DNA from 2 places in the Metaplanococcus flavidus genome. Region 2 is predicted to be linked to the other one. Evidence: riboswitches for the same ligand, from Rfam matches in the RefSeq annotation. Region 2 holds a riboswitch; the other holds the start of a gene.
What was found. Region 2 has a riboswitch for S-adenosylmethionine ahead of ACFQ1X_RS14375 (methionine ABC transporter ATP-binding protein). Riboswitches for the same ligand answer to the same signal wherever they lie in the genome.

Region 1 (5,761 bases), on a different contig from region 2:
TGGCATCAAAACGCTGAGCCAGTTTACTGCCCTGATAATCCAAATACGATTCTACCTCAAAATTGTTTCCACTTCCGGAACGCCCGAAGCGCTCGTTAAATAGTTTGCCGGTCCGGTAACTGATCATCCCTGCCATCCTTGCAAGATGAAACCCTTTGAAATCACAGGATCCTGTGTAGTGTCCATTTTGAAAATCAGGATCATTTTCAATCGCTTGAATGCCAATGTGATTAAAAGCCAGCGCATAACTGGAGAACGACGGGGTGACCGCAAGCGGCACGATTGTTTCTATATATTCCGGATAGAGCGCTCCCCATTCGAGTGTTTTCATGCCCCCGAGTGAACCGCCGATAACTGTCTTTAATTTCTCAATACCCAAAATTCTCAATGCTTGATATTCGGCACGCACCATATCTTTTATGGTCAACAATGGAAAATCCGAACGGTACGGTGCCCCAGTTTGCGGATTAATTGATAACGGACCCGTGGAACCATGGCAGCCGCCCAGCACATTAAAGGAGATTACCTGGAATTTATCTGTATCCAAAGTTTTGCCGGGACCTGCCATGCCGCTCCACCACCCCGGCTGTTCTTCGGTGCCGACAGCATACTGATCTCCCGTCAATGCATGGCAAATCAGTATTGTCGGGTTGTCGAAATTGCCGTTCCGCTCATATGCCAATTCCACTCCTTCGAGCACAACTCCTGATTCCAATGCCAGATCCCCGATGGCTACTGTCTTCATGCCATTCTCCTCCTATACTTGCTGAACTGCTGCGGCTTTGATGGCCTGCTCCAAGTCAGCGATCAGATCTTCCGGGTTTTCCAGTCCGACCGACAGACGAATCATTTCTTCTGTCACACCGGATTGTTCCAATCCTTCTGCGTTCAATTGCTGATGCGTTGTGGATGCCGGATGGATGATCAGCGATTTTGCATCTCCCACGTTTGCCACATGGGACCACAGGCTGACTCCATCAATCACTCTCCTGCCAGCATCCCTTCCGCCTTTGATGCCGAAATTGACGATTGAACCAAAAGTATCTTTTAGATATTTTTGGGCCAGTCCATGTGAGGGATGATCTTCGAATCCGATGTAATTGACCCATTCAACCTGCGGATGGCTGCGTAAATAGTCGGCGATAATTCCGGCATTGCTGCTGTGCCTCGGCAAGCGCAAATGCAGCGTTTCCAGGCCCTGCAAGAAAATATGTGCACTGTCTGGGCTCAATGAGGGTCCGAAATCACGCAATAGCTGAACACGCAATTTTGTCGCGAAAGACGCCCCTTCCGCGTCAATTCCATAACGGATACCGTGATAGCTGTCATCAGGCTCCGTATAATTCGGAAATCTTTCATGGTTCCAATTGAATTTCCCACCATCCACGGCAATTCCGCCGATTGCTGTACCGTGCCCGCCGATCCATTTGGTCGCTGAATGAATGACCACATCTGCACCGAACGCGATAGGATTGCTGCCAAAAGGCGAAGCGAATGTATTGTCGATTAACAACGGAATATTGTATTCATGGGCAATCTCTGCCACCCGCTCCACATCAAAAACATTGAGACTCGGATTGCCGATAGTTTCGCCAAAGAAAACTTTCGTTTTGTCGGTAACGGCTGATCGGAAGTTTTCGGGATCTGTGCCATCGACGAATTTCACGGTAATGCCGTAGCGCGGTATAGTTTTTGCGAATAAATTATAAGTGCCCCCATAAAGATTACTGTCCGCCACCACTTCATCTCCGGCTTCTGCGATGTTCATAACCGAAAAGGCGATTGCCGCCATTCCTGAAGACAATGCGACTGCAGCCGTCCCACCTTCAAGCAGCGCCACACGCTGTTCAAAGACATCCACTGTCGGATTCATAATACGTGAATAGATATTCCCGGTTTCTTTCAACCCGAATAAATTTTGTGCATGTTCTGTATCCCGGAATACATAGGAAGTTGTTTTATGGATCGGTACCGCTCGTGCGCCTGTTTCCGGATCGGGCTGCTGGCCGCCGTGAAGTAAAAGTGTCTCTGGTTTGAAATTCGTCATTTTTTATTCCTCCATAAATTTTATTAGATGGTCCTTAAAGTAGACGAGGGAATAGAAAAAAGGCCCCCTTCTAATTAGAAGAGGGCCGCTGTATACGGAGTTTCCTCCTCTCATCTGCCAAACTGTCGTTCCAGTCTGTAGGAATTAGCACCTTTCCAAGCTGGGTTGCTTGTTGGTTGCCGGGCATCGCAGGGCCTATTCCCTCCGCCACTCTGGATAAGAGTATTCAGATTCAGTTTTCCATCTTGTTGAGAAGTATAAATAATGATACGATATTTTGTCAAGGAGGTTGTCGGATAATTTTGAAACTTCCTTCTTATTCATACGTTTAATATTAAGAAAGGCAGGGGCAAACTATGATTTTATGGATTTTTTCCGCACTTATTTCAGGTTATTTAATTGGCTGCCTGCATGGCTCAGTTGTCGCACAACTTTTATCGGGCAAAAATATCAAATCAACAGGTGTGAAAAATTCGGGAGCAGCGAATGCCGCAATCGTTCTTGGCTGGAAATACGGGGCAATGGTGGCGTTTCTTGATATTGCCAAAGGTTTTGCCGCAGTCCTGGCCATGCGCTTTTTGCTTGGCGCGAGCAGCCTGCCCGCAGAAACGGTTTGGGCGATCCTCTTTTTCATCGCTGCCGGGGTAGTTCTCGGCCACAATTTTCCGTTTTATATGAAATTTAATGGCGGCAAAGGAACGGCAGCAGTCATTGGCGTGATGATTGCGCTGGACTGGAAACTCGGATTACTCGGACTGGCGCTCCTCATTGCCATTGCACTTGCCACAGATTATCTGGTAATCGGCGTGCTGGCCCTGTATGCAATGTTCATCATTATCGCGTTTTGGCCGGCAGAAGGCTTGTGGCCCTATGTTATCGCGCTTGCACTGATGGCAATGTCGCTATGGAAACATCTTGAAAATATCAACCGTATCAGGGATGGCTCTGAAAATAAAGTCTCTGCCGTACTGCGAAAAAAAGCTGCAGACTCCCATTGAGGGCTGCATTTTTTTCATTCCTTACAAGATTTACAGATTTCTTTTTATTCATGTTAAAATAAGGACAATACATATTTCAGGAGGCCTTTAATCATGATTGAAACTTTAATCGAGCGATTGATCCGTTATGCAAAAATCGATACACAATCCAATTTCGAGAACCTGGAAACCCCGTCCACACCCGGACAATGGGATCTTTTGCGGGAATTGGAGAAAGAAATGAAAGAAATCGGTTTGGAAGACGTAGATATGGATGCCCATGGTTATCTATTCGGCACACTGCCGGCCACTTCCGACAAAGAGCTTCCAGTTATCGGATTTCTTGCCCATGTTGATACAGCTACCGACTTTACCGGCAAGAACGTCAACCCGAAACGTGTAGACAATTATGATGGCAAAGATGTGCCGTTGAATGATTCGATTACAATGACCGTCCAGGATTTCCCGGATCTGCAAAATTACATCGGCCATACGCTGATTACAACGGACGGCACCACCCTGCTTGGAGCAGACAATAAAGCCGGTGTCGCTGAAATCATGACGGCGATGGAATATCTCATTCAGCATCCGGAAATTGAACATGGTAAAATCCGTGTCGCTTTCACTCCGGATGAAGAGATCGGGCGAGGCCCCCATAAATTCGATGTTGAGCGATTTGGTGCCGACTACGCCTACACAATGGACGGCGGCCCTCTTGGTGAACTTCAATATGAAAGCTTCAATGCAGCTATAGGAAAGTTGACTGTTCAGGGAAAAAGTGTCCATCCCGGGTCAGCTAAAGACAAAATGTTGAATGCATCGACCATCGCCATCAAGTTCCAGAACGCTATGCCTGAAAATGAAGTTCCTGAAAAGACGGAAGGCTATGAAGGATTCATTCATCTGAACAATTTTAAAGGTGATGTCGAGCAAGCTACTTTAATCTATATCATCAGGGATTTTGACAAAGACAAATTCGAAGCGAAAAAAGCGCATATGCAGCAAACAGCCCAAAAGCTTCAGGAACAATTCGGAGCAAACGTGCTCACTCTTGAACTTGAAGATCAATATTACAATATGAGAGAAAAAATCGAACCTGTCATGGAGATCGTGGACGCGGCAGAAAATGCCATGAAGACGCTCGGCATCGAACCCCACATTGTCCCTGTCCGCGGAGGAACTGATGGTTCACAGCTTTCCTACAAAGGAATGCCAACACCGAATATCTTTACAGGCGGCGAAAATTATCATGGCAAATACGAGTTCATCTCTGCAGAAAATATGGAAAAAGCTGCACAGCTGATCGTCGAAATGGTGAAAATCGAAAAATAAAAAATGAAAGCCGATATTCCACAAAACAGCTTCGCTTGCCTGGGGGCTCGCGCTGAGCTAACTCGAGGCTTCGCTCGAGTGGATCTCAGCACTTCGCTTGGTCCCCTGGGCGTCTTCGCTGTTTTGCTCCATATCTCAGCTCTTTTTCTATAAAGGAATAGACTTTTAAGTGTGTTGTATGTGAGAAGGTGAACACTTGCATTATCAGCACAGAACAGAATGAAGCGGCAGGCGGCGACTCCATCGGGAACCAGAGCTAGTCCTGAGACCCCGCAGTGAGCGAAGCGAGCGAGGAGGCTCAGGCAGCTCCCCGAGGAAAGCGTCCGCCTAGAGCGAAATGATTAAAAAAGTTGTCGGTTTCTCGACAGCCAGAAAAAATGCGCCCAAGTGGGCGCATTTTTTTGTTTACAGTATACTTCTTCCATTCTGTGCCAGCGCGTAATGAATGCCGTGTTGCAAGGTCTGAAAGCAATTGAATTTCAGGATGTCAATTCCGCTTTCACCGATCACCATGCTCATTTTCGGCGAAATTCCCACCAGAATCGTCTCAGTTCCGATAAGCCCGGCAGTGGCACCCAGTTTTTCAATCAAGGCAGCCGCCTGACGGTTGAAATTACTATTGAGGCCTGTCAGATCCAGCACCAAATATTTCGCTTTGTATGTCGGCAGATTCTGCAGTGTTTTGATCATCAATTCCTCTGACCGCTCTTCGTCGTATGTACCGAGCAGCGGAACCACTACGATGCCTTCCAGCACCGGGATGATCGGTGATGACAATTCCTTTATGAGCATCGTCAGCTCGGAAGTTTTTTCTTCCACCAATTTCTCAAGCTGTCGGATCTCACGCGCTTCACTCGCCCGGGCCAGCCGGTGAATGTTTTCTTCAATAGTTTTTTCTGAGGGGAAATAACGGATGATACTTTCATTGAATCCATCGATTTGGTAATGAACAACTTCATACCAGATATTCTTCTCAAAAAGTTCGGTGAAAATTCCTGCGTAATGTGCGGGAAGAAAATTTCCTCCGGTTGTTTTCTGCTGGGCGACATTGATTTTATGTTCCCAGCTGTTTTTCAAATGGACTTCCAGAGTACTATCATCGACATCCAGATTATGAATTTCCGCAACTCCCCATCCGGCTGATGCATATGTATTGGTGATTAATGCTGCGGCCTGTGCTACATCTACATCCTCCATCTCAGAGAAATAGCTGCCGACTACCATACCTTGCCGGTAGCCCGTCGTTTCCATAACCACACCAGCTGCATCTTCTCCTGCAATCTCTTCTATAGTATCAAAAAGCATTTTCATTGCAGTTGAAGTCCAGAAAAGGACAGATTCTTGTCCTTCAAACAGAAATTTCCCGTTCTCAAGATCCCATTCAAAGCTTAATCCACCTACATTA
Region 2 (5,761 bases):
ATGGATGCAGCAAGGTCTGCCATGGCACGCGGCGTTTGGGCAGAAATCATTGGAACGATTTCAAGATTTTTCGGGTTGTCGATAATATGGTCAGCGGTGCCCGTCAATCCGGCATCGTCAGACAGTGTAATCAAACCGGCTTCCTGAAGCAGCAGCAGTGCGCGGCCCATGTTGGTCGCTTCGTTCGGCACGGCAATTTGTGCGCCGTCTGGAAGATCATCGATTGATTCGTATTTATCGGAATAAAGGCCCATGGGTGCAATTACTGTGGAGCCGATCGGCACGATATCGAGATTGTGTTCTTCGACAAATTCATCGAAATAAGAAATTGTCTGGAATGCGTTCAAATCCAGTTCACCTTCTGCCAGAGCAATATTCGGTGCCACATAATCAGAAAAAGTAATGATTTCGAGTTCAATACCTTCTTTTTCGGCTTTTTCTCCGATGTAATCCCAAATTGTCGTATCCGAACCACTGATGCCGAGTGTTATCGTGCGGTTGCCGTCATCGGCACCTTCTGTATCGTTTCCACATGCTGCGAGTGCCAAAGCCAATAGGGCCAATAATAATAGTGAAGTGATTTTTTTCATTTATGATTCCTCCAATGTTGTTTTGTGAAAGTTGAAATAAATAACTTATAAATAGTCGATATTCCGCAAAACAGCTTCGCTTGCCAAAACCCGTGCTCCTGCATCGCTGCGCTGCTTCGTCGCAAAGAGCCGGCCTTGCAAGCTACGGCCAACTCTTGGCTCGCGCTGAGCTAACTCGGTGCTACGCCCGAGTGGATCTCAGCACTTCGCTTGGCCCCTGGGAGTCTTCGCTGTTTTGCTCCATATCTTTAGAGATTTCTCTCAACGCCGATTTGGTATATAAATACTGCTTTTTTAGTTCAACTAATAAGGATAGATTGGTGTTAACGTCGACGCACTTGCCTTGATAAGAGATTGCCGCCGGACTGGACGCCTTGTACTAGGACGACCAAAATTGCTACGGTAATAAACATGACGAGTGTGTCGAAGCGTTGATAGCCATACGTGATGGCGAGATCTCCGAGGCCTCCGCCTCCGATTGCTCCTGCCATGGCGGATGCGCCGATCAGGCCGACAATCGCAATCGTCAAAGCGAGAACGAGTGAGCTTAATGCTTCCGGTATCAGGAACCGGAAAATAATCTGTAATGGCGATGCACCCATTGCCTTTGCTGCTTCAATGACACCCTCATCAACTTCAAGCAGGGAGTTTTCAATCAGGCGGGCGATATAGGGTCCGGCGTAAAATACGAGTGGAACAATAGCCGCTGATGTGCCGATGGATGTTCCAACGATTAATCGGGTGACCGGGATGATGGCAACCATCAGGATGATAAATGGCACGGACCGGAAAATATTGATGAAGGCGTTCAGCACTTTCGATACCGGTTCGTTTTCCAGCAGATGGCCTTTCCGTGTAACTACCAATAAGAGTCCCAGTACAGAACCGACGAGTAAAGAGAAAAGAAAGGATACGCCCGTCATATAAAGTGTTTCCCAAAGAGCTTCCAGGATCTGTTCGTTACTAACTAGCATAATTCCGCACCTCCTCGGCTTGAACTTCGTTTAAGCGAATGTCCGCCAACGCTTTTTGGATTTCCCTGGCAGGTCCGTTGAATTCCACAATCAGATTGCCATAGGGTTCCCCTTGAAGTTCTGTAATATTGCCGAATAATACGTTCAGGTCCAAATTGTATTCCCGGGAAATTCTGGACATAAGGGGCTGGCCGACAGAAGCGCCGATAAATTGAATCCGGTAGATGGTATGGTTCTGATTCGGATCCCGGATTTTCTTCAACAGCGATTCCGGCAGTTCATCGTTCATGACCGAGCGGACGAACCGTTGCGTGGTCGGCTGCTGCGGGTTCGTAAATATGTCGAACACCGTTCCCTGTTCAATTACTTTTCCGGCTTCCAGCACGGCCACTTTGTCACAGATTTCCCGGATGACACCCATCTCATGGGTAATCAGCAGGATCGTGATGTTGTATTCGCGGTTGACTCGGCGCAGCAATTCGAGAATCGATTGCGTGGTCTGCGGATCAAGTGCGGATGTCGCTTCGTCGCACAGCAGGACGGAGGGGTTGGTGGCCAAAGCACGTGCAATGCCGATCCGTTGTTTCTGTCCACCTGACAGCTGATCCGGATACTTCTCTGCCTGATCGGCAAGACCGACGAAATCGAGCAGCTCCTTTACTTGTTCCTTTATTTGTCTTTTCGGTGTATTTGCCAGAATCAGCGGCATCGCGATATTATGGAAAACCGTTTTGGAGTTCAGCAAATTAAAATGCTGGAAAATCATGCCGATGTCTTTCCTTGTTTTCCGGATCTCGCTGGCCGATAGCTTCGAAATGTCCTTGCCATTTATCAGCACATGCCCGCTGCTTGGGCGCTCCAGAAGATTCACGGTGCGTATCAGCGAGCTTTTACCGGCTCCGCTGAAGCCAATCACTCCGTAAATCTCTCCGGTTTCGACAGTCAGGTCAATGCCGTTCAATGCGTGAACGTCCTCCTTGCCCGACTGATAAGTTTTGGTAACCTTCTTGAATTCAATCATTTGTACGCCTCCTCTAGCTGTAATACCTATACAAATCTATTGCGTACAGATCTAACTTTCCAAAAATGAACGAAAAAAGCCCTCTTTTTTTCTTGTCCAACAGAAAAAAAGAGGGCTTCGGAATGAAACCATCTCGTTCTCATCTTCCAAATGCAAAACTCGCATTTGCAGGAATTAGCACAGTTTTCGCATAAAGCGAATCCGCTGCCGAAACGTCAAAGGGCCTGTCCCTCGGTTTCTCTGGATAAGAAAGTGATGTACGTATTTAATTTGTAATGATTACTTTATTGCTGTTTGAGATAGAAGTCAATCATTTTCTTTTTATTTTTTTCAGATATATAGTTGCAGGCCTTGAAAGAGTATCGGGAAGTTTATTTTCAATTATTTTTTGAAAATTAAGTAAATTAATGGTAGATATGTGGTTTCCGGTCATTTTAAAAAAGTAAAAGGGTGTATCAGCCGGACTTTGAATTCTCATATTCATCGCCGGATAAATAGTATTTGACGAATGTCTCAGGAAGTAAAGGACGATCATATAGATATCCCTGATGGATCAGGCAGCCATTCATTTCGAGAAACGCAGCCTCAGCTTGCGATTCCACTCCTTCTGCCACCAGCTTGCAGCCGATATTTTTAACAAATTGGATGAGAGATTTAACAACAGCCTCCGATTTAAGGTTGAATCCAATTTTGGAAATAAAAGATTTATCCAATTTGATCTTATCAATCGGAAAATCCATTAAATAGGCCAGCATTGAAAATCCGGTTCCAAAATCGTCGAGTGCAATGGAAATTCCTCTTGCCCTGCAGGCAAGCAAGTTTTCCAGTGTGACTTCTGAAACAGTAAGTTCTTCACTTTCGGTAATCTCAATTTCAATCCAATCAGATGAGATCTGATATTTGTCCATAAGTCTGAATAAATCTTCAAAGAACAGTCTGCTTGTGAGCAGTGACGGGGTTATATTGATGGCCGTCCTGGGCACGCCGTGATATAACTTGTGATTGTATTTTAAAAATGAAAATACCTCGTTCAGAAGATGTTTCGTTAAATGGGATATTGTTCCAGTCTCTTCGGCAATGCCGATGAATTCTAAGGGCGAAAGTGGACCCAGTTTGGGATGATGCCATCTGGCAAGCACCTCAACACCATCCGTTTCACCGGTTGAGCAATTGATTTGAGGTTGAAGTACAAAATGGAAACCTTTTGCTTTGAGATTTCCTGACAGGTCCCTTTCAATCAATAGCCGACGTGCCAAATCAGTTCCCATGTCAGAATGGAAAAACGAATTGGAAGTTCCTTTTTGTATTTTGGCATTTCGCATTGCGGTCTCCGCAAATGTAATCAGTTCATTGGCGTTGGATGAATCCTGCGGATAAAGCGAAACTCCTATACTGGCATTTACAGTAATAACCTGAGAATTTTCCAAAATGATGGCTTGGGCAAAAACTTCCTTCACTTTTTGGGGGAAATCGTCAAGTTCTTCCCCATCCTTGCGCAAGTGAAGGAGCACAAGTTCATCTCCGTCAAGACGGCCGGCCAGTTCATAGGGCTTCAGAATCTTTTCCAGGTTTTTTGCCAGGACTTTGAGAACTTCATCGCCTGTTTTGTGATTATATAAGTTATTGATATGTTTGAAATTATCGAGGTTAATGTACAGAAGTGATAAAGGAGTATCCTGTTTCAGAAGCATTTCTAAATTCTCTTCAAATTTTCTCCGATTTGTCCAAGTGGTTAAATAATCTGTGGAAGCATATTCAGTAAGCGCTTGTTGAATTACGACATCGTTAGAGGTCCTTTGATAATAGACGGCGAGCCCGTCCTCTCCGACTGGCACCAATCTCACTGCAAACCATGAGTCCGATGGCCCGTGATAATCTCTATACTCGATTTGAACCCGTTCCTGCATAGCGCGGTTATAATTTGCGTATGACCTGGTGCCTGTCCACTGTGGAAATAGCGTCCAGATATTAGCTCCGAGTAATTCTTCTTTTGTTACATTCAATAAGGATTCAGTGTTTGAATTTACATACTGGAAATTCATTTTTCTGTCCAACAGGTAGAAGGCGTCCGTCATGTTTTCAAGAATCGATGCGGTTGTCAGGGACTGAAATGGTAAGAGTTCCAGGGGGTGTATGTACAAAATGATTCCTGCTGCCCCTTCTTCCAGAGGGAACTGCCGGGATCTGATGGAGAAATTCTTAAACACAACGGAAGATGGCTGAAAGGAATCTTCTACAGCGCCAGTGTCAGGATTTTTTGACCACTTTAAACGCTCTCTGTTTCTGTCATCCACCAAATTTTCCAGACAGTCTGATCCTGTTTTCCACAAAGAATTTGAAAGCTGATGGTCACAGCAATAATCAACCCAGCTTTGGTTTGAATACATAATAATTCCAGCGGCATTCAGGACAACAACGAAATCTGGTAGTTTTTCGATCAGCTCTTGTGTTTGTCGTCCCAATGTTTTCATATGGAGCCCTCCCTATAATCCAGGAAATTTTAAATGCTTTCCTGATATTCAATTCCTTCAGCTTTTACCAAACACATTTAAATGACTGTGCAGAAACAACCTCGATATCCAAAGCATCTAAAAGTTCACAGATATAGTAAAAGGCTTGAAGGTTTTTTACCCCAAGGCCTTTAGCCTTATGGTCATCGAAGTATACAATTGTTTCTTCGTAATTATTGAGAGAGCGGGCAGCGGTGTAAAAAGGGATATTATGATTTCTTTTCTGATTATGGATATGCAGTGCATATTTCGAGAGTTGATAAATGTCCACTACGATGTAATTGCCTTCCAGTGAACAGCTGAGAACTGTGTCGGAGTCCTTATGAATATTGATCGTTTCTTCTTTCGTTATTAACATCTTTTCAATAGTTTTACTGACAAACTCTTTTATTTCAAATTCGTCTGCAGCGGACAAAGAAAATTTCTTTTTAAATAGATACATTCGAATTCCCTCCTATAAATGAAAACATTTTGCTCACAATCAGGAATGGAGAGAGTGAAATTAAATAGAAGAAAGACCTATATGCGGTGGCGGATATGCATGGTTGGCGAATTTCTTCTGAAAAAAACCCCTCTCTTTTTTTGATGGAATAAGCTCAAAAAATGCGAATTAAGAATGTTTTTAACGTAAAATTGTTATACATATATCGAAAGTAAATCAAATGG

Region 1: another riboswitch for S-adenosylmethionine. It lies ahead of ACFQ1X_RS00575 (O-acetylhomoserine aminocarboxypropyltransferase/cysteine synthase family protein); the one in region 2 lies ahead of ACFQ1X_RS14375 (methionine ABC transporter ATP-binding protein).

What each region holds. Positions count from the first base shown of each region.
Region 1 covers NZ_JBHTKI010000002.1:37,605-43,365, forward strand. Annotated here, with positions in the region: gene metX (homoserine O-acetyltransferase MetX) at 1-745, opposite strand, end outside; gene ACFQ1X_RS00575 (O-acetylhomoserine aminocarboxypropyltransferase/cysteine synthase family protein) at 758-2,047, opposite strand; SAM riboswitch class I at 2,155-2,270, opposite strand; gene ACFQ1X_RS00580 (glycerol-3-phosphate acyltransferase) at 2,404-3,045, shown strand; gene pepT (peptidase T) at 3,139-4,356, shown strand; gene ACFQ1X_RS00590 (STAS domain-containing protein) at 4,762-5,761, opposite strand, start outside.
Region 2 covers NZ_JBHTKI010000022.1:178,763-184,523, reverse strand. Annotated here, with positions in the region: gene ACFQ1X_RS14385 (MetQ/NlpA family ABC transporter substrate-binding protein) at 1-590, opposite strand, end outside; gene ACFQ1X_RS14380 (methionine ABC transporter permease) at 914-1,564, opposite strand; gene ACFQ1X_RS14375 (methionine ABC transporter ATP-binding protein) at 1,554-2,585, opposite strand; SAM riboswitch class I at 2,722-2,836, opposite strand; gene ACFQ1X_RS14370 (putative bifunctional diguanylate cyclase/phosphodiesterase) at 3,041-5,056, opposite strand; gene ACFQ1X_RS14365 (hypothetical protein) at 5,121-5,537, opposite strand.